2 regions of the Buttiauxella noackiae genome follow, and region 2 is predicted to be linked to the other one. Evidence: predicted binding sites of a transcription regulator. Region 2 holds the regulator's gene; the other holds the start of a gene.
What was found. Region 2 encodes LexA, which represses DNA repair genes until DNA is damaged. Its sites were predicted from a motif close to TNCTGTATGTACATACAGNA; they were not measured.

Region 1: a site for LexA is predicted at 4,478-4,497, ahead of rmuC (DNA recombination protein RmuC). Genes of this name have one in related genera too.

Annotation. Positions count from the first base shown of each region.
Region 1 covers NZ_JPRU01000008.1:13,971-24,964, reverse strand. The annotation lists gene fdrA (acyl-CoA synthetase FdrA) at 1-643, opposite strand, end outside; gene IX31_RS21225 (oxamate carbamoyltransferase subunit AllH family protein) at 740-1,615, opposite strand; gene IX31_RS21220 (cysteine hydrolase family protein) at 1,621-2,286, opposite strand; gene IX31_RS21215 (dienelactone hydrolase family protein) at 2,551-3,375, opposite strand; gene udp (uridine phosphorylase) at 3,646-4,407, shown strand; gene rmuC (DNA recombination protein RmuC) at 4,542-5,975, shown strand; gene ubiE (bifunctional demethylmenaquinone methyltransferase/2-methoxy-6-polyprenyl-1,4-benzoquinol methylase UbiE) at 6,066-6,821, shown strand; gene ubiJ (ubiquinone biosynthesis protein UbiJ) at 6,835-7,440, shown strand; gene ubiB (ubiquinone biosynthesis regulatory protein kinase UbiB) at 7,437-9,077, shown strand; gene tatA (Sec-independent protein translocase subunit TatA) at 9,161-9,421, shown strand; gene tatB (Sec-independent protein translocase protein TatB) at 9,425-9,976, shown strand; gene tatC (Sec-independent protein translocase subunit TatC) at 9,979-10,770, shown strand; gene tatD (3'-5' ssDNA/RNA exonuclease TatD) at 10,813-10,994, shown strand, end outside.
Region 2 covers NZ_JPRU01000001.1:1,838,429-1,849,422, reverse strand. The annotation lists gene ubiA (4-hydroxybenzoate octaprenyltransferase) at 1-496, shown strand, start outside; gene plsB (glycerol-3-phosphate 1-O-acyltransferase PlsB) at 714-3,143, opposite strand; gene IX31_RS08340 (diacylglycerol kinase) at 3,270-3,638, shown strand; gene lexA (transcriptional repressor LexA) at 3,747-4,355, shown strand; gene dinF (MATE family efflux transporter DinF) at 4,430-5,761, shown strand; gene IX31_RS08325 (CsbD family protein) at 5,919-6,128, shown strand; gene zur (zinc uptake transcriptional repressor Zur) at 6,221-6,736, opposite strand; gene IX31_RS08315 (cupin domain-containing protein) at 6,842-7,345, shown strand; gene IX31_RS08310 (conjugal transfer protein TraF) at 7,517-8,824, shown strand; gene dusA (tRNA dihydrouridine(20/20a) synthase DusA) at 8,919-9,917, shown strand; gene IX31_RS08300 (quinone oxidoreductase) at 10,130-10,994, opposite strand, start outside.

The DNA.
Region 1 (10,994 bases), on a different contig from region 2:
CGCCAAGCTGGTCGATACGGCAGGTGACTTCCTGCACACCAGTGCCGGATGCGCCGACAACACCAATCGCACCACGATTCACGACGTTGGCAAAGCCGAGTGGAATACCGTTAACAATGGCGGTGCCACAGTCCGGACCCATCACAATCAGGTTGCGTTCGCGGGCGTGGACTTTAATCGCTTTTTCCTGCGCGACGCTGACGTTATCGCTGAACATCATCACGTTCATGCCGAGGTTCAGCGCTTTCATGGCTTCGGCGGCGGCGTAATCGCCTGGAACGGAAATCAGCGCCAGATTCGCCTGCGGCTCTTTTTCCAGCGCCATCTCCATGCTGACCAAATCTGGCGTGCGTACACCGTCGTTATTGTCTTGTGCAGGTTTGCTGTTCAGGCGTTCATGGGCCAGAGCCAGCGCTTCCTGGCAGGCGTCTTCTTCGCCCATCACTGCAATGATCAGGTCGTTCGGCCCGGCGCTGATGTTGTCCCCAAGCCCGACGTCATGCAGTTGTTCGAGGTTGGTGGCGGTGCCCATTACGACGGATGCCTGCTGAATGCCGGGTAACTTGCTGATTTGGGCTGAAATCTGCATCAGGGAGACGGAATCCTGATAGAGATTTTTGAAAACTTTATAATCTACTTTCATCGGTTTATGCCTGTTTCTTACTGCCCAATCGTGAAATTCGGGCAAAGCGATCCCGTGCAGAGTTTCTGTGGCTCTACAGGGGGGGATTTTGTAATGTCAGAGCGTGGCTTTTAAGTTACGCAACCCGTGCAGCATTCCGGCGAGACAATCCACGCCTGATGAGGCGCCAAACTGCATAACCTGTTCGGCAGCGTGGACAACCGCCATAGTCTGCGCCTGTGAGGTGAGTTGTTCCTGCAACGCGCAAACGGGCTGTGAAAAATGACCTTCCAAAGCCCGGCTGAGATAGTGACGGCTGATGTCCGTGGTTCGCGTCAGGTGCTGCGCTATCAGCGATTGCATCCGCTTCTGGTGCGTCTGTAGTTCTGGCGTGAGTTTCCAGGGACTAAGGGCTGCCAGATAACCCAACAGATAGTCATCGCCATCCGGCGTTAAACCTTTGCCATAGCCGATAAGCTTCACGACCTGGTTTTCGAGCGACTCAGGTTGTTCCTGTGGTATCAGTCGCAGCCTACTTTCGTCTTGGCTCACCGGAGCGGAGGCCCAAAACAGATCGCTTTCCACCCGGTGTTCCAGGCAGTAGAGCAGCAATTGCGAGGCCAGCGTTTCGTAGTGCTGCAAAGCCTCTGGCAGCGCGTTCAGGCTTAACGACTTGCCGCTAAGCCTGGGTTGCCAGACTACCGCTTCACTTAACTTCACCTGCCAATGCAGCGACTGAATGTGTTCCGCTGTCAGTTGAACGGCTTCACCCTGGTTTGCCTGTTGTCGCCAGTCCCAGTTGTGGGGTAAATCCACACACACGGCATCGGGTAAGTTCTGGTAAAATTCTGCATCTAAAAGCGTGAAAAGATAGCCATCGTCAGCGATAAGGTTTAAAGCGTGCGCAAAACAGCTATGAACATGCGCATTCTTCGGTAACCGTGTGGCAGCGAGATACCCAATGGATACGGCTGCATGCGTGACGATAGCCATGTTGCTTAGCCTTTCAGACCTTTGATGATGGCATCGGCGTTGCTGACCCAGCCAAAGATCGCGCCCTGGGCTTTGATCATCTCCAGCGCGTATTTTTGGAATTCAGGGAAGTAAGAACCTACGCAGTCTTCTGGAATGATGCACTCGTAGCCGCGATCGTTCGCTTCACGCACCGTGGTGTTCACGCAAACTTCGGTCGTTACGCCGCACACAATCAGCGTTTTGATGCCGTTGTTTTGCAGAATCAGGTGCAAATCAGTCTGGTAGAACGCACCTTTACCCGGTTTGTCGATGATTGGCTCACCGGCAACGGGATACAGTTCAGGAATGATGTCGTGCCCGGCTTCGCCACGTACCAATGTGCGGCCCATTGGGCCTGGTTCGCCGATAAAAGTCTTACCGCCGCGAGTGAGTTTGGCTGGTGGGCAATCGGTCAAATCCGGGCGATGGCCTTCACGAGTGTGGATAACCAACAGATCTTTGTTTCGCGCCACTTCCAGTACGTGTTTACACGGTTCAATCGCACTGCGAACCAGTGAAACATCATTACCTAACGCTTCGCCAAAACCACCGGCTTCCACGAAATCACGCTGCATATCAATCATCACCAGCGCGGTTGTTTTTCGATCAAAGGGCAGAGCAAAAGGTTGAGCTTCAAAAGCATGAGTCATCTTAAAATCTCCAGTTCACCAGGTGAATAATTACATTGTCTGTAGACGAGTATTCAGAAGATGTGCTGCTTAAAACAGCGAAATAGTTTCCGTGGGTGCAACGAATAATTTGCATTAACGAAATTGATTAACAAGTGCTGGAGATGAATTGTGAGAGGGGTCAAATTGTGGGCGGGCAACTGCAAAAAAGTTGATGTAAAAGCCCGCCAGGCACTAAAAAATTGTCGCAATAATGTGAGCCTGACGGGCTTTGAGTTAAAAGGGTTACTTGCTTGCACCATAGCGCTCAAACCACGCTAACATCCGTTGCCATCCATCTTTGGCTGAATCTGCATGATAGCTCGGGCGGTAGTCGGCATTAAAAGCATGTCCAGCTTCCGGGTAAACGATGATTTCTGCGTTGGCATTAGCAGCACGCAACGCATGGCGCATGGTTTCCACAGTATCCTGCGCAATGCCCGTATCCTGCCCGCCATAAAGCCCAAGCACTGGCGCATTCAAATTGACTGCAATGTCTACAGGGTGATGCGGAGAATTTAATGTCTTTTCGCCCACTAATTTGCCATACCAGGCCACGGCCGATTTCAACTGCGGATTATGTGCGGCATACAGCCAGGTTATTCGGCCACCCCAACAAAACCCCGTCATCATCAAACGATGTGCATCACCACCGTTTCTTGCCGCCCAATTGGCGACGTGATCCAGATCCGCTAGCACCTGTGCATCGGGCACTTTTGAAACCAGCTCGCTGAACAAGGTAGGGATATCGGCATAATCATTAGGATCACCCTGGCGGAAATAGAGCTCTGGCGCGATTGCCAGGTATCCTTCCAGCGCCAGGCGACGGCAGACATCGCGAATATGCTCATGCACGCCGAAAATTTCCTGCACTACAATCACGATGGGTAAGGGGCCAGCAGCATCTTTTGGCCTGGCGTGATAAGCAGGCATGTTTTCGCCCTGCGTAGGAATTGAGGTTTCCCCTGCATGAATAGCATCATCTGGGGTATGCAATGCGGTTGAAGCAAGAGGGGAGGCCGCTGGCGCAAAATGCCCGCCCGGTGATTTATCTATATGTTCTTCTTTCATTGGCATTCTCCTTACCAGAAATAGCGCATTGCGATAACTATAGCTTTTCCCCGTTATTCTTCGAGTTGCTGGTGGATTGTTTGGTTGCTCTCATCTCAATATCAGAACGATGAACGCCACCCCTTTAAATGTGATTTTCATCACTATTGCAGTTGAAAATAATGTAACTTGTTTGATTCAAAGTGAAATGCGTCACGAAATTCTTTGCGGGGGTTCTGTACAGTACCCCCATAGCAATGTAAGCCAACCTATTCAACGCAGGAGTCTGTTATGTCCAAGTCTGATGTTTTTCACCTCGGCCTCACTAAAAGCGATCTGCAAGGGGCAACACTTGCCATCGTCCCGGGCGATCCAGAGCGAGTTGAAAAAATCGCTGTGCTGATGGACAAGCCGGTCAAATTGGCTGCCCACCGTGAATTTACTACCTGGCGTGCTGAGTTAGATGGCAAGCCAGTTATCGTCTGTTCCACCGGTATCGGTGGTCCATCAACCTCTATCGCGGTTGAAGAGCTGGCACAGCTGGGGATTCGTACTTTCCTGCGTATCGGGACGACCGGTGCCATCCAGCCACATATCAATGTTGGTGATGTTCTGGTGACAACGGCTTCTGTGCGCCTTGATGGTGCCAGCTTGCACTTTGCACCAATGGAATATCCAGCCGTTGCTGACTTCGCCTGTACTACCGCACTGGTTGAAGCCGCGAAATCTATCGGCGCGACCACACACATTGGTGTGACCGCATCTTCCGATACCTTCTACCCAGGCCAGGAGCGTTACGACACCTTCTCAGGACGCGTAGTTAACCGCTACAAAGGCTCCATGGAAGAGTGGCAGCAGATGGGCGTGATGAACTACGAAATGGAATCCGCGACACTTCTGACCATGTGTGCAAGTCAGGGGTTGCGTGCGGGTATGGTTGCAGGCGTGATTGTGAACCGTACTCAGCAAGAAATTCCTAACGCTGAAACGATGAAGAAAACCGAAAGCCACGCAGTGAAAATCGTTGTAGAAGCAGCTCGTCGCCTAATCTAATTCCGCTAAAGCCGGCGCAAGCCGGCTTATTTTTATGCTTTGCGTAATGCCTCGCAGTAAACTCCTTTTCATCTGGACATTTATACAGCACAATTTTATTTTGCTGGTGTCTGGCATGGCTTGTGGGAGTGACTGTGGATATTTCTATTTTATTCGGGCTCGGTATTGCGCTGGTTGGTGTTCTGACTGGCTGGCTGCTGGCAAGTTTGCGGGCAGCACAGCGGCAATCCGCACTGCATGAAGAACAACGAGAAATCTACGGCGAATTGACTGCCGCCCGGCAGGAGTTACAGCAAAATCAGCACTGGAAGGATGAGTGCGAGCAACTCAACCGTGAATTGCGTACTCAGCTTGAAATTAACAGTGCCCAGGAAGCAGATATCCGCGAACTCTCCACGCTTCTGGAACAAACCCGCCTTAATGCCGATGATAAACATCGTCAGATGCTCAATAGTGAACAGCGCCTGAGCGAACAGTTTGAAAACCTCGCCAACCGTATTTTTGAGCAAAGTGGCCGCAAAGTTGAAGAACAAAACCGCCAGAGTCTGAACGGCTTACTTTCCCCTTTGCGTGAACAACTGGATGGCTTTCGCCGCCAGGTTCAGGAAAGTTTTGGGCAGGAAGCTCGCGAGCGCCACACGCTAACCCACGAAATTCGTAACCTTCAGCAGCTTAATGCTCAAATGGCGCAAGAGGCGCTGAACCTTACTAAAGCGCTGAAAGGGGACAATAAAACGCAGGGCAACTGGGGTGAAGTTGTATTAACGCGTGTTCTGGAGGCATCCGGTTTACGCGAAGGTTATGAATACGAAACCCAGGTGAATATTCAGCTAGAAAATAATAGCCGCATGCAGCCTGATGTGATCGTGCGTTTGCCGCAAGGTAAAGACGTGGTGATCGACGCCAAGATGACGCTGGTGGCCTATGAGCGTTACTACAATGGTGACGACGAATTAACTCGTGAAAGCGCACTCAACGAACACATTGCTGCGGTACGTAACCATATCCGCATGCTTGGCCGTAAAGATTACCAACAGTTGCCTGGGCTACGTTCACTGGATTATGTGCTGATGTTTATTCCTGTAGAGCCTGCATTTTTACTGGCTATCGATCGCCAGCCGGAACTGATCAGCGAAGCCCTCAAAAATAACATCATGCTGGTTAGCCCGACCACTTTGCTGGTGGCGCTACGAACAGTTGCCAATTTGTGGCGTTACGAGCACCAAAGCCGGAATGCGCAACAAATTGCCGAACGCGCCAGCCGCCTGTATGACAAAATGCGCCTCTTTGTTGATGATATGTCGGCAATTGGTCAAAGCCTGGATAAAGCGCAGGATAACTACCGGCAGGCTATGAAAAAACTCGCTACCGGACGCGGAAATATTCTGCTCCAGGCCGATGCATTTCGTGGCCTTGGTGTTGAGGTTAAACGTGAGATTAATCCAGATTTAGTCGAGCAGGCCAGACTTGAAGACGGCGATAACACCGAGCGCCATGAGTATGAAAACGACGAAGAAAACAACGCAGAAAACAGTTTAGAAGATCGACGCATCGTAGGTGAGCGTTAAGCGCTGCCTAAGCTCGCGGCTTGAAGCATAGGGCTTTAGGCCTCATTCTGTTACACTTCACAAACATTTTTTGGATAAGCAGGCATCGAGATGGTTGAAGAATCCCAGGAAACAACACACTTTGGCTTCCGCACTGTAGCGAAGGAACAAAAGGCCGATATGGTCGCTCATGTGTTCCATTCTGTAGCGGCAAAATACGACGTGATGAATGACCTGATGTCATTCGGCATCCATCGTATCTGGAAGCGTTTTACCATTGATTGCAGTGGTGTTCGCCGTGGTCAGCGTGTACTGGATTTGGCCGGCGGGACTGGCGATTTGACCGCGAAGTTTTCCCGTCTGGTTGGCGAAACAGGCGAAGTGGTTCTTGCGGATATCAACGATTCCATGCTGAAAATGGGCCGTGAAAAACTACGCAACATCGGTGTGGTTGGCAACGTGAACTATGTTCAGGCTAACGCTGAAGCTTTGCCATTCCCGGATAACTTTTTTGATTGCATCACTATCTCTTTCGGCCTGCGTAATGTGACAGACAAAGAGAAAGCACTGCGTTCGATGTACCGCGTGTTAAAACCAGGTGGCCGCCTGCTGGTGCTGGAATTCTCCAAACCAATTATCGAACCACTGAGCAAAGCTTACGATGCATACTCCTTCCACATTTTACCGCGTATCGGTGAAATTGTTGCGCAGGATGCAGAAAGCTACCGCTACCTGGCTGAGTCTATTCGCATGCATCCTGATCAAGAAACATTGAAAGCGATGATGGAAGATACTGGCTTTGAAAATACCACCTATTTCAACCTGACCGCTGGCGTAGTTGCTCTGCACCGTGGCTATAAATTCTGACAGGGAGTTCGTGATGCCTTTTACGCCGCTAATGACTGCCGGAATTGAAAATATCCTTAATACTTTTCTCTGGCGCGATCGGGGACTGAAAGCGGCACGTCAGCGCTTAGTGGGTAAGGTGTTGCGTCTTGAACTCAAAGAGTTTTCATCGCCTATCGTTTTGGTCTTTAGCGAACAGCAAATTGATGTCTTAGCCCAGTGGGAAGGCGAAGCCGATTGCCTGGTGATCACAGGGCTTAGCACCTTGCCAAAACTACGCGACAGGCAGCAGCTTACTGCGCTAATTCGCAGCGGTGAATTGGAAGTACAAGGCGATCTTCAGGTGGTCCAGAATTGGGTTGCTTTGACGGATCTTGCCGAATTTGACCCAGCCGAACTGTTAGCTCCGTATATTGGCGATATTGCCGCCGAAGGTATCAGCAAGGTTATCCGTGGTGGCGGTAAGTTATTCAAAAAAGGATTTACTCGTAATCAGCAATACCTGTCAGAAGCCATTACGGAAGAGTGGAAAATGGCACCGGGATCGCTTGAGGTTGCATGGTTTGCTGAGGAAACGGCAGCAGTCGAAAGGAATGTTGACGCACTCATCGCGCGACTGAACAAACTGGAGAACAAATGACGCCTGGAGAAATTCGTCGCCTCTATTTCATTGTCCGCACTTTTCTTAGTTATGGTCTGGATGAACTGATACCTCGTGTCCGCATTACACTGCCATTACGTATCTGGCGGCGTATGCTGTTCTGGATGCCAAACCGCCATAAAGAAAAACTTCTGGGTGAGCGTTTACGTCTGGCTTTACAAGAGCTTGGCCCGGTGTGGATCAAGTTTGGGCAGATGCTTTCTACACGTCGTGACTTGTTCCCGCCGCAAATTGCCGATCAACTGGCTATGTTGCAGGATCGCGTTGCACCGTTTGACGGAGCATTAGCTAAAAAACAAATCGAACAAGCGATGGGAGGGCTTCCTGTAGAAGCCTGGTTTGACGATTTTGAAATCAAGCCGCTCGCGTCAGCTTCCATTGCACAGGTCCATACCGCTCGTCTGAAAGAGAATGGGCGAGAAGTGGTTATCAAAGTTATTCGTCCGGATATTCTGCCGATCATCAAAGCGGATATGAAACTCATCTATCGTCTCGCACGATGGGTGCCGCGTTTGCTGCCTGATGGCCGCCGTTTGCGCCCGCTTGAAGTTGTACGCGAATATGAGAAGACCTTAATTGATGAGCTAAATTTGCTGCGCGAGTCGGCAAACGCCATTCAGTTGCGCCGCAATTTTGAAGGCAGTTCGATGTTGTATGTGCCGGAAGTGTTCTCAGACTATTGCAGTCAGGACATGATGGTGATGGAGCGAATTTACGGTATTCCGGTTTCTGATATTGCGATGCTGCATCAGCAAGGTACCAATATGAAACTGTTGGCAGAACGCGGAGTGCAGGTCTTCTTCACTCAGGTGTTCCGTGACAGCTTCTTCCATGCCGATATGCACCCAGGCAATATCTTTGTCAGTTACGACCATCCAGAAGACCCGCAATACATTGGTATCGACTGCGGCATTGTGGGTTCGCTCAATAAAGAAGATAAGCGCTATCTGGCAGAAAACTTTATCGCCTTCTTTAATCGCGATTATCGTAAAGTCGCTGAACTGCATGTGGATTCAGGTTGGGTACCGCCAGACACCAATGTCGAAGACTTCGAATTTGCCATTCGTACCGTTTGCGAGCCTATCTTTGAAAAGCCATTAGCGGAAATTTCCTTTGGCCATGTGCTGCTGAACCTGTTCAATACGGCACGTCGCTTTAATATGGAAGTTCAGCCACAGCTTGTTTTACTGCAAAAGACGCTACTTTACGTTGAAGGGCTTGGAAGGCAGCTTTATCCGCAACTGGATTTATGGAAAACCGCCAAACCTTTCCTGGAAGATTGGATCAAAGATCAGGTGGGGATTCCTGCACTTATCCGTTCTTTTAAAGAAAAAGCACCGTTCTGGATAGAAAAAATGCCAGAATTGCCAGAATTGATGTACGACAGTTTGCGCCAGGGTAAACAATTACAGCACAGTGTTGATAAAATAACGCGAGATTTGCAACGCAATCAGGTACGTCAATCGCAATCGCGCTATTTGTTTGGTATTGGCGCTACGCTGATGTTAAGCGGGACTTTATTATTGATTAATAAACCAGAATGGGAATTTATGCCTGCCTGGTTGATGGCCGGGGGTATTGTGACCTGGTTGATCGGCTGGCGGCGCTCAACCTGAGTTGTTTTTAATCGTTTTTAACAGACAACGTGCGGTACAATACAGGCCGTAATCTATTCATCACTGTGATTTGAGGCAACATTATGGGTGGTATCAGTATTTGGCAATTGTTGATCATTGCCGTGATCGTCGTTCTGCTTTTCGGCACCAAGAAACTGGGTTCTATCGGTTCTGATTTGGGCGCATCCATCAAAGGCTTTAAAAAGGCCATGAGCGATGATGAAGATAAAGAGAAAGATAAATCCGTTCAGGATGCTGATTTCACAGCGAAAACGCTTGCAGATAAGCAGCCTGGCGAAGTGAAAAAAGACGAAGCAAAGAGCAACGATAAAGAGCAGGTGTAAACCGTGTTCGATATTGGTTTCAGTGAGTTGCTGCTGGTATTCGTGATTGGCCTGATTGTCCTCGGGCCACAACGTTTGCCTGTGGCAGTTAAAACGGTTGTCGGTTGGGTTCGCGCTTTGCGTTCGCTCGCGGCAACTGTGCAAAATGAACTGGTTCAGGAACTGAAAATCCAGGAGTTGCAAGACAGCCTTAAGAAGGTTGAAAAAGCGAGCATGGATAATCTCACTCCGGAGCTAAAAGCATCAATGGATGAGCTGCGTCAAGCCGCTGAGTCAATGAAGCGCTCGTATACTCATGAACCTGAAAAGGGGAGCGACGAGGCTCATACTATTCATAACCCATTGATAAAAGATGCCGAGGATATGCACGACGGCGTGACACCAGCCACTGCTGCACACCAGGCCAGTGCGCCCGATCAGGCTCCTGCCGTTGAGTCTGAAACAGTTCCTGCACCTGTGGCAGTTTCTGACGAGTTGATCCAGCCTCAGATTAAACCCGTGGCAGAACCAGTCAAAATACCAGCGTCTTCTCAACCTTCGAGTGATAAACAGTAAACATGGCCGTAGAAGATACCCAACCGCTTATCAGCCATCTGATTGAGCTACGCAAGCGACTGTTAAATAGCATTATCGCTGTGCTGGTGATTTTCCTGGCACTGGTTTACTTTGCCAATGACATTTACCAAATCGTCTCCGCACCGCTTATCAGCCAGATGCCGATAGGCTCGACGATGATTGCCACCGATGTCGCATCACCGTTTTTTGCGCCAATTAAACTGACGATTTATGTCTCGGTTTTCCTGTCAGCACCGGTCATTCTTTATCAAATCTGGGCGTTTATTGCGCCTGCGCTTTATAAACACGAGCGCAAACTGGTTATGCCACTGCTGTTCTCCAGCACGATGCTGTTTTATATCGGCATCGCTTTTGCCTATTTCGTGGTGTTCCCGCTAGCGTTTGGGTTCCTGACGAAAACCGCGCCTATAGGCGTCGTGATGTCTACTGACATAACGAAATACCTCGATTTTGTCATGGCATTGTTTATGGCATTTGGTGTGGCGTTTGAAGTACCGGTGGCGATTATTCTTTTGTGCTGGATGGGTGTAACCAGCCCGGAAGCGTTAAAGAAAAAGCGCCCGTACATTCTGGTTGGTGCATTTGTGGTTGGCATGCTGTTGACTCCGCCAGATGTCTTCTCGCAAACACTGCTGGCAATTCCGATGTACTGCCTGTTTGAAGTCGGTGTGTTCTTCTCTCGTTTCTATGTCGGTAAAGGACGTAGAAGAGGTGAAGAAGACCCGGAAGATGCTCCAGAAGCAGAAGACCAACACTCTAATAAAGAGTCATAATTTCAGGCCGCCCATCAGGGCGGTCGTCGTTTGGAAGGCGCTATGTTTGATATCGGTGTAAATCTTACCAGCTCACAGTTTGCGAAAGACCACGCAGAGGTTGTCGCTCGCGCGCATTCAGCGGGAGTCAGTGGCATGTTGCTGACCGGTACGAATCTGCATGAAAGTCAGCAGGCTTTGTTACTGGCGCAACAGTATCAAGGATGTTGGTCCACGGCTGGCGT
Region 2 (10,994 bases):
AGCGCTGGCATGGGTTTACCCGTTTATGAAGCGCTACACTCATTTGCCGCAAGTGGTGCTAGGGGCCGCATTTGGCTGGTCAATACCGATGGCATTTGCCGCAGTGAGCGAGTCTGTTCCACTTAGTTGTTGGCTGATGTTTTTAACCAATATTTGCTGGGCTGTGGCTTATGACACGCAGTACGCAATGGTTGACCGCGATGATGATCTGAAAATCGGCATTAAATCCACAGCGATCTTATTTGGCCGCTACGACAACCTGATTATCGGTATTTTGCAGTTTACGGTGATGGTGTTGTTGGCGGTGATTGGCTGGTTAAACGGATTAGGTGGGGCGTTCTACTGGTCTATAGCGCTGGCGGGGATGCTCTTCGTCCATCAACAACGACTGACGGCGAATCGTGACCGCGATGCTTGTTTTAAAGCTTTTCTGAACAATAACTATGTGGGCCTGGTATTGTTTATCGGGTTGGTGTTGAGTTACATACACCTCTGATATATCTCCCATCGTCCTTCAGGTTGCAGGGGTTGGTTGCTCTCATTGACCCGAATCACTGACTGAGTAAGCTCATCGGGATTCATTCGATTGCCGCCTACCTGCATCTAGAATTCGCTTCGGTATAAGAAACTAAATGGCGGATGACACTTTGTTTATCCGCCCTACAAATAGAACCGTAGGGCTAATAAGCAATCGCGCCATCCGCCAGATTTTCTTACTCGGTCGCAGCCTGCGACGTCGCACTCTCAATCGTCAAACGCACATCCGGCATAATCAGCTCTGCCAGCATCTGGTAGACCTTCATGGTTTCGGTTGGCTCTGCATCTCCGGTATCGCTGATATAGCCTTCATCGCGCAAGGTGAGTACCAGCGAGGTGAACACGGCTTTATCAAAGAACTCCGGCGCGTTAATCCCATGTAATACCGACAAACGTTGGGCGACGGTGCGGCTTTCGCGCTCCAGCGTCCCACGGTTGATGGATGGATTCGCGCTCAGCAGCCAGAAAGTAATGGCGTAACGTTGCAGTGTTTCGCGCACGCCTGCGGCCAGGAGCTGCATGGTGCGGGAACGAGCCGGGTTAATCAGCACTTCATCGTCAGTCAGCGTAACCAGTTCCTGACGTACAAACTCGTTGAGCAGTACCTCAATTTCACCGGCAAGCTCAGCTTTTTCCCAACGCAGGAACAGCTCAGCCTTCAGCATTGGGTAGAGAAGCTCGACCTGACGCAGTAGCTCGCTACGAGAAATGTGGCGATGCTGCGTGATAATTGCAGCCAGCAGAGAAGGCAACACCAGCATATGCAGGATGTTGTTACGGTAGTAAGTCATCAGCACTGCCTGCTCACGCGGCAGAATGATGATGTCACCAATTGTATCTTTCTCTACTTCAAACTTATTCATCTGCAACGCGTGTTCGATTAGCGCTTCTGCAGGCTGATCTGGTGCGGTAGCGTCCGGTGAATAGGGCACATTACGCAACAGGCTCAGGTAGCAGTTGAGCTGTTCGGTTAGTTGTTCGCGAGTCAGTGAACGCTGGCGTGATGCCAGTAGCGCGGTACAACACAGGTTCATGGCGTTTGCCGCGCCTGCATTGTTAATACGCACCATCAGTTCGGCAGCAATTTCATTAACCGTTGGCGTTAACCATGCCGGGCGGATGGCTTCAATCGGGTCGATTGAATCACGCCACTCAGGCACTCGCTGGTTGAGGAATGTCATCAACGGCATTGGTTCGCCGAAGTTAACATAGCCCTGGCCGAGGTTACGCAGCTTGCTCAGCCCACGCACCATCTGCATGAAGCTCTCTTTTTCTTTGGTCGCACCGCGCAGTTCTTTCGCGTAAGTCCCCACTTCCATTACATGCTCGTAGCCAATGTAAATCGGCACCAATGTAATTGGACGAGTACCGCCGCGCAGCATGGCCTGAATGGTCATCGACAGCGTACCGGTTTTCGGGTCAAGCAAACGGCCGGTACGAGAACGGCCACCTTCCACAAAGTATTCAACGGAATATCCACGGCTGAACAGCTCACCAAGATATTCACGGAACACGGTGGAGTAGAGTTTGCTGCCCTTAAAGGTACGACGAATAAAGAACGCGCCCAGGCGGCGGAAGATCGGGCCTGCTGGCCAGAAATTCAGGTTGATACCCGCCGCAATGTGCGGAGGAACAAGCCCCTGGTGATAGAGCACGTAAGACAGAAGCATGTAGTCCATGTGGCTGCGGTGGCAGGGCACATAGACAATCTCATGGCCGTCATGAGCCAGTTGGCGCACACGCTCAGCGTTATGAACGTTAATGCCCTGGTACAAACGGTTCCACGTCAGACCTAACACACGGTCGGTTAGACGAACGGCTTCATAAGAGAAGTTCGCCGCAATCTCTTCCATTAAGGCAACAGCATTTTGCTGCGCTTTTTCATGGGAGATTTTCTTGCTGCGCGCTTCATCTTCTACTGCACGGGCAATAGCTTTTGAGGCCAGAAGCTTATTAAACAGATCCTGACGTACCGGCAGACGCGGGCCAACAGTCGCTAAACGCTGGCGAGCAAAGTGCATACGCGCCACGCGTGCCAGTTTTTGGGCGATTTTTTTGTCTGTACCGTGATCGGTTGCCATCTGGCGTAGCGAAACTGGTGCAGAGAAACGCACAAAGCTGTCGCGCCCAAGCCACGAGACTGCGAAAAATTTCTGAATGCCGTTAAGCATTTTCAATGGCGGATTAACTTCGCCTTTTTCGCGGCCCGGAGAGCGGCCAAACATCACCGATACCGGCACCATCTGCACATCCAGATTTGGATTGCTGCGGTGTAAGTCGAGATAATCATGGAACAGCTTGATCGACTCTTCTTTTGGCGTGTAATAGGTGAACACGCGCGGACCGCCATGGATAAAGACATAGCGCGGCAATACCGCACCGTCGATCTCTAACGGTTCGAGAGGGTCGGGCAAGTTGTGCGCGAGGCATTGTGCGCGCAGGGTTAATAAGTCCGCCTTTGAGTTATAAGGCAGAACGTACATTATTGGGCGTGTGGGATCTAAGCCCAGTTCGGCTTGTGGATCAGCCGGAATGGACTTGCTCTTTACCAGAACGCCTAATGGTAAATTAAGTAATTTGTAGTAGATTCTTGGCCAGCCTGACATAAACGATGTAAAGCCTCAGGTTAATGATGCAAATTCGCCGCAAGAATATCAGAATCTCACCCAGATTTCTGTGGCGTTATAATTTTGACAAGCATTGATGCAAATAATTTGAAAAGGTTTCCCAAAATGGCGAGCAGTACCACTGGACTTACCCGTATCATCAAAGCCGCAGGCTATTCCTGGAAAGGGCTTAAAGCTGCCTGGATCAATGAAGCAGCGTTCCGCCAGGAAGGCGTTTCTGCCGTTATCGCCATTGCCATCGCATGTTGGTTAGATGTCGATCCTATCACCCGTATTCTACTTATCGGTTCAGTCGTGTTGGTCATGATTGTTGAGATTCTCAATAGCGCTATTGAGGCCCTTGTCGACCGTGTTGGCACTGATTATCACGAGCTTTCAGGACGCGCCAAAGATATGGGCTCGGCCGCTGTATTAATCGCAATTATCCTCGCGGTAATTACCTGGGTCACGCTGCTTTGGTCGCATTTGCGGTGATCTTTCCAGAATAGTTAAGTGCCTGGTTTTTTGCTTAATTTATGGTTCCAAATTGACCTTTGACTGTATATACTCACAGCATAACTGTATAAACACCCAGGGGGCGGAATGAAAGCGTTAACTACCAGGCAGCAAGAGGTGTTTGATCTTATTCGGGATCATATCAGCCAGACCGGCATGCCACCGACTCGTGCCGAGATTGCTCAACGTCTGGGGTTCCGTTCTCCGAACGCCGCTGAAGAGCATTTAAAAGCACTTGCCCGTAAAGGTGTGCTTGAGATTGTTTCTGGTGCCTCACGCGGCATCCGTTTGCTGGTGGAAGAAGTCTCCGGTATTCCGCTGGTTGGGCGTGTTGCTGCAGGTGAGCCACTCCTGGCACAGCAACACATCGAAGGCCATTATCAGGTCGACCCATCACTGTTTAAACCGAATGCTGACTTTTTGCTGCGCGTCAGCGGTATGTCGATGAAAGACATCGGCATTATGGATGGCGATCTGCTTGCGGTTCATAAAACACAGGATGTGCGTAATGGCCAGGTTGTTGTCGCGCGTATCGACGATGAAGTTACCGTTAAACGTCTAAAACAACAGGGCAATACCGTTCATTTGCTGCCAGAAAACAGTGAGTTTGAACCGATTGTAGTTGACCTGCGTGAGCATAACTTCTCTATTGAAGGGCTGGCTGTTGGGGTTATTCGCAACGGCGACTGGCTGTAAAATCTCTTCAGGTGATGCGCATTTAGAGTGCGCATCACCGTCTTAATTCTCTTTGATCTCCTTCAGGAGAGGTCATGCAATTATTCTCCACGGCGGATCGTGCGCTCTGGCGCCTCGCTTTACCCATGATTTTCTCCAACATTACCGTCCCGCTGCTTGGCCTTGTCGATACGGCTGTTATTGGTCATCTGGATAGCCCTGTTTATCTGGGCGGTGTTGCCATTGGTGCGACAGCAACCAGCTTCCTGTTTATGTTGCTGCTGTTTTTGCGAATGAGTACCACAGGGTTAACTGCGCAGGCTTTTGGAGCCAATAATCCCTCAGCGTTAGCTCGTGCACTAGTGCAGCCATTATTACTGGCACTAGGGGCTGGGGTGGCAATTGTCTTACTGCGTGATCCCCTCATTTCACTCGCTTTACAAATTGTCGGCGGCAATCAGGATGTGCTCGTACAAGCGCAACGCTTTCTTGAAATCCGCTGGCTGAGTGCGCCAGCCTCGCTTGCAAACCTCGTTTTACTGGGATGGTTGTTAGGTGTTCAGTACGCGCGAGCTCCGGTTATCTTGCTGGTTGTCGGCAATGTCCTGAATATCGTACTGGATGTGTGGCTGGTGATGGGGTTGCATATGGATGTTCAGGGGGCGGCGCTTGCGACTGTCACTGCTGAATACGCGACATTTATCATCGGATTGCTGATGGTGAAAAAGGTGATGGGGTTACGGGGTATCAGCTTTGAGATGCTCAAAAACTCGTGGCGTGGCAATGTTCGCCGCTTGCTGGCGCTCAATCGGGACATCATGTTGCGCTCGCTGCTGCTACAGGTTTGTTTCGCCTCAGTGACTATATTCGGTGCGCGCCTGGGCAGCGAAATCGTAGCCGTCAATGCGGTGTTGATGACGCTTCTGACGTTTACCGCTTATGCGCTTGATGGTTTTGCCTATGCCGTCGAAGCCCATTCCGGGCAAGCCTATGGTGCAAAAAATCGCGGTCAATTACTCGAGGTCTGGGGTGCGGCTTGTCGCCAGGCGGGTTTGGTCGCGCTGATGTTTGCCCTTGTGTATGCCCTGTTTGGTGAGCAAATTGTTTCTCTTCTGACGTCCATTCCCCAATTACAGCTCCAGGCCGATCGCTATCTCCACTGGCAGATTGTGTTACCCGTAGTCGGTGTCTGGTGCTACTTGCTGGATGGGATGTTTATTGGCGCGACAAGAGGCGCTGAGATGCGAAATAGCATGGCGGTTGCCGCTCTGGGTTTCGGGCTAACGCTCTTCACGGTTCCATATTTAGGCAATCACGGCTTGTGGCTATCCATCGCGGTGTTTCTGGCACTACGAGGCTTGTCTTTGGGGTGGATTTGGCGTCGCCACTGGCGGCAAAATAGTTGGTTTACCAATGTACAAATTTAAGCCATGTGGTTAAAGATTCTTAGTTTTATCCATACTGCCATATCCTTGGCTACAATTATTATCACGTCCAGCAGATAGTGGGTGTTAGTCGAACGGCAACACAATGGACGTTGGTAATTATTTAGCAGTTCTTAACCGATACGATGAGGATATTAATATGAATAAAGACGAAATCGGCGGTAACTGGAAACAGTTCAAAGGCACAGTAAAAGAGAAATGGGGCAAGCTGACTGATGATGATATGACTGTCATCGAAGGCAAACGCGATCAGCTAGTCGGTAAAATCCAGGAACGCTATGGATACCAGAAGGATCAGGCAGAGAAAGAAGTCGGTGAGTGGGAAACACATAACAAGTACCGCTGGTAATCAGCAACTCTCAGATGTGTGAAATCTCATAGGCTACCCGCCCAGGTACATGGAGGTACCGTTCCTTTCCCTTCCTTTCAAATCAACGCTGTTTAGCGCGACTTTTTCTTCGATTGAATTGAGTGATCATGCCCGCAAGCATCAGGATGGCTACAAGCTTCTACTTCTGCACACGCGCTGCATAAACCATGTGCCTCAATAACATTATGATGCAAAGCAAATCCTAGTTGGGCAGCCAGTTGGTGCATGATATCTTCCACACCTTCCGCACTACGTTCCTTCACCGCACCACATCGGTCACAAATAAACATTGCAGATGAGTGAATTGGCTGATCGATAAGATTGCACAACACATAGCTGTTGGTGGACTCTACACGGTGTATAAAACCTTGTTCGAGCAGAAAATCGAGTGCACGATACACTGTCGGAGGTTTAGCTTGCGGTTCGCTGGCACGCAGTAAATCCAGCAAATCATAAGCACTGATAGCACCAGCTTGCTGAGTCAGCAAACGCAATACTTCAAGACGTTGTGGTGTCAGGCGCACATTACGCAGCTCGCATAGTTTTTCAGCCTGCGCTAACACGTTTTGTGAAGTCGTGATGTCCATCAGTATTCCCCCGTAGATTAGCCCTACACTTTATCACAACGCACAAAAAACGCCGAGTGGTGCGCTTAGCCACAACCTTTTGAGATGACTATCCCGGAGTTTGTTATGAATAAACCTGATTGCATTCGCCACTGGAAGGAAATAGAAGGTGACGATGATTCGACTTATCCAGACAGTGCAGAACGGTTTTCTATTGGCGCACCGCTGGCCCGCAAGCTGGGTCTTAATCGTCTGGGAATTCATCATGAGCGCCTGCTACCTGGTCGTCGCACATCTTATCCTCATGCCGAAAGCAGCGAAGAAGAGTTTGCTTATGTGCTCGAAGGGCATCCACAGGTGTGGATTAACGGGCACCTTTACCCACTTGAGCCTGGCGATAGCGTTGGTTTCCCGGCAGGAACAGGCATATGCCATACCTTTATCAACAACACCGAGCATGAAGTCCGGCTGCTGATTGTGGGGGAGGCAAACAAAGCTGAGAACCGAATTTATTACCCACTAAACGCAAGCTATGCCGCACAGCGTCAGGATCGCTGGATTGATCACCCCCCGCAATTTTTCGGTCCACATGACGGTCAGCCTTCACGAAAACCGAACGGTAAACTATAAATAAGTTTGCATGGAAATTTTGAACTCATAATCCTGAAGGATAGAAACGGGATTCCGATGGGCGAAACAGCCCACTTTTCAGCCTTTTATTCACAGCAATAGTCCGCCTCTGTTCAGTCATAACTGGCAGGGGCAGTAATTACATCTGATTAACAGACGGACGTGTGGTGAATGAAAAAATTGAAAACTTTGGCGGCGTTTAGCGCCGCATCTTTATTTATGGCAAATCACGCTTCTGCGGCGGGCACCTGGTCTGAAGCTCGAAGTGATGCAATGGGTGGAACGGGTGTCGCTTCCGCGAGCTACGGAAGTGGGGTGCTTACGAACCCCGCACTGCTGGCTAAGGCTAAGCAGGACGATACTGTGACGGTGATTCTGCCGTCTGTGAGTGCACAAATTACCGATAAAGATAATCTGCAGGATCAGATTGATGATATTAGCGATAAGGTCAATCAATACAAAGATGTTATAGACGATCTTACCCTGCAGGATATCCTTTTTAACCCAAATGGTTCGCTCAATCAGCTTCAGGGGGCTGCGGGTGATTTGGCGGGTGAGCTTGAAGACCTGAAAGGCAAAACGGCGAATGCAAAAGCAGGTGCCAGCATCGCCGTAAGTATCCCAAACGATGTGCTGTCGGTGGCTTTTGTCGCGAAGGCTTATGCGCGTGCACACGTCAACTCTTCAATTGATCAGCAAGATATTGATTATCTCAATAGTATCGCAGACTCCAGGGCTGTGGCCCGGAGCGTTGCACTGGACGCAGCTGTTAATGGCTCCGATGTTATTACCAGCAATCTGAACTCTACCGCTTCTGGCCGTGCGGCAATCGTCTCTGATTACGGCGTGGCGATGGCGAAGCAATTTGATCTTGGCGGAGTGCCGGTTTCCGTAGGTGTTACGCCTAAGCTGCAAAAAACCTGGTTGTATAACTACACCACTTCGATTTATTCCTACAACAGCGATGACTGGAACAATAGTCGCTACCGCAATGATGATACCGGTTTTAACGTGGATGCGGGCCTGGCGGCCGATCTCGGCGAAAATTGGACGGTCGGTCTGAGCGGCCAGAACCTGATTTCGCGTGACATTGATACCAAAGATATTCTGATCACCAATGGCAGAACCGGTGAGACAACGAACTACAAAGACACATACCAGATTCGTCCATTAGTGACGGCGGGTGTGGCCTGGCATAACGATCTCATCACCCTTAGCGCCGATGGCGATCTCACCGAAACCAAAGGTTTCAAAAGCGAAGAAAACTCGCAGTACGTAGGCGTGGGGGCGGAAATTACTCCGCTGTCCTGGCTTGCCGTGCGTGCGGGTTATCGTGCCGACGTCAAATCAAACGACAGCAACGTCTTTACCGGCGGCGTTGGTTTTGCGCCATTTAATCGTGTTCATGTTGATTTAATGGGATTGTACGGCGAAGACCAGACGTGGGGTGCCGGAGCGCAGCTTAGCGTGACCTTCTGATAAATTTAGCCGTCGGGACGAGCGGGTGTCCCGACGCTGCTTTATGCTATAGTAGCGACCCTTTTTTAACCGTAGCCCGTAAATGCCAGCGCCTATGTCCTCACAAACTAACCAGACTCCTTTCCAGCCACATCGTTTCTCTATTGCACCGATGCTTGACTGGACCGACCGCCACTGCCGTTATTTTTTGCGTCAGTTATCAAGTCAGACACTGCTGTACACCGAAATGGTGACAACCGGTGCGATTATTCATGGCAAAGGAGACTATCTGGCGTACAGCGAAGACGAGCACCCTATCGCGCTGCAATTAGGGGGTAGCGATCCGGCTGCACTGGCTATTTGCGCGAAACTGGCGCAAGAGCGTGGATACGACGAAATTAACCTGAATGTTGGCTGCCCATCTGACCGCGTACAAAACGGCATGTTTGGCGCTTGTCTGATGGCTGATGCGCAACGCGTTGCCGATTGTATTAAAGCGATGCGTGATGTGGTTTCTATTCCGGTTACCGTCAAAACCCGTATCGGCATTGATGACCAGGATAGCTACGAATTTCTTTGCGATTTTATTGGCACGGTAGCCGGGAAGGGTGAATGCGAGATGTTTATCATCCATGCCCGTAAAGCCTGGCTTTCCGGTTTAAGCCCGAAAGAAAACCGTGAGATTCCGCCGCTGGATTACCCACGTGTTTACCAACTCAAACGTGATTTCCCACATCTCACAATGGCAATTAACGGCGGTATTAAAACGCTGGAAGAGGCGAAAACGCATCTGGAACATATGGATGGCGTGATGGTTGGGCGCGAGGCCTACCAGAATCCAGGTTTACTGACGGCAGTTGATCGGGAGATTTTTGGCCTTGATACGCCGGAAGTTGATACCGTTGCGGCGGTGCGTGCTATGTATCCGTACATTGAGCGTGAACTGGCAAACGGTACTTATTTAGGCCATGTTACTCGCCATATGTTAGGTCTGTTCCAGGGGATTCCTGGTGCGCGCCAGTGGCGTCGTTATCTGAGTGAAAATGCGCATAAAGCCGGTGCGGGGATTTCTATCGTTGAACATGCTTTGTCATTAGTCGCGGATAAGCGCTAATTTTTGCCGCAATAACCGTGTAAATTGCTAAGGTATTGCGGAGTTGATCACAACCTCGTATCTTTTCGGCTAAGTTTGCGGGTTACGGCATATCAATTATTTACCAAATCTGACAATATTACTGGGCTACGAAAAAACGAATTCATCGCGCTGTACCCTACATACAGAGCGAACAAAAAAGAATGGGCTTCCCTCGGGAGGCCCAAATTCTTTTATGGAATCAGTAAACTAGAGCCTTGCGTGCTGCGGCTCTCCAGTGTTGTATGAGCCAGAGCGGCATCGCTCAAGGCAAACTTCTGGTTTTCAGCCACATCCACTTTTATCACGCCGCTGGCAATCAACGAGAACAGCTCGTTGCAGGCTTCCTCAAGCTCTTCACGCGTGGTCACGTAACCATTGAGTGACGGACGAGTAACATACAGTGAGCCTTTCTGGTTCAAAATGCCCAGATTCACACCCGTTACCGGGCCGGAGGAGTTGCCAAAACTCACCATCAACCCCTGGCGCTGAAGACAATCCAGCGATGACTCCCAGGTATCTTTCCCAACCGAGTCATAAACTACGGCCACTTTTTTGCCGCCTGTAATCTCTTTTACACGCTCGACGAGGTTCTCTTCGCGGTAATTAATGGTCTGCCAGGCCCCTGCCTTTTTGGCGCTATCTGCCTTTTGTGCCGATCCCACCGTACCAATCAGTTTTGCGCCCAGCGCTTTGGCCCACTGGCAGGCAATTAGCCCAACGCCACCGGCGGCTGCATGGAACAGAAACACTTCATTAGGTTTGATATCGTAGGTTTTACGCAGCAAATAATAGACCGTCAGCCCTTTAAGGAAGGAAGCAGCAGCTTGTTCGAAAGAGATAGCATCCGGGAGTTTTGCAACTTTATCTGCCGGTACGTTATGCACACTGCTGTAAGCGCCGAGTCCGGACTGTGCGTAGACCACACGATCGCCAACTTTAATATGTGTTACCGCGCTTCCAATTTTACTGACTACGCCCGCAGCTTCAGTGCCGAGGCCGCTTGGCAGCATTGGAGGTGGGTATAAACCACTGCGAATATAGGTGTCGATGTAGTTG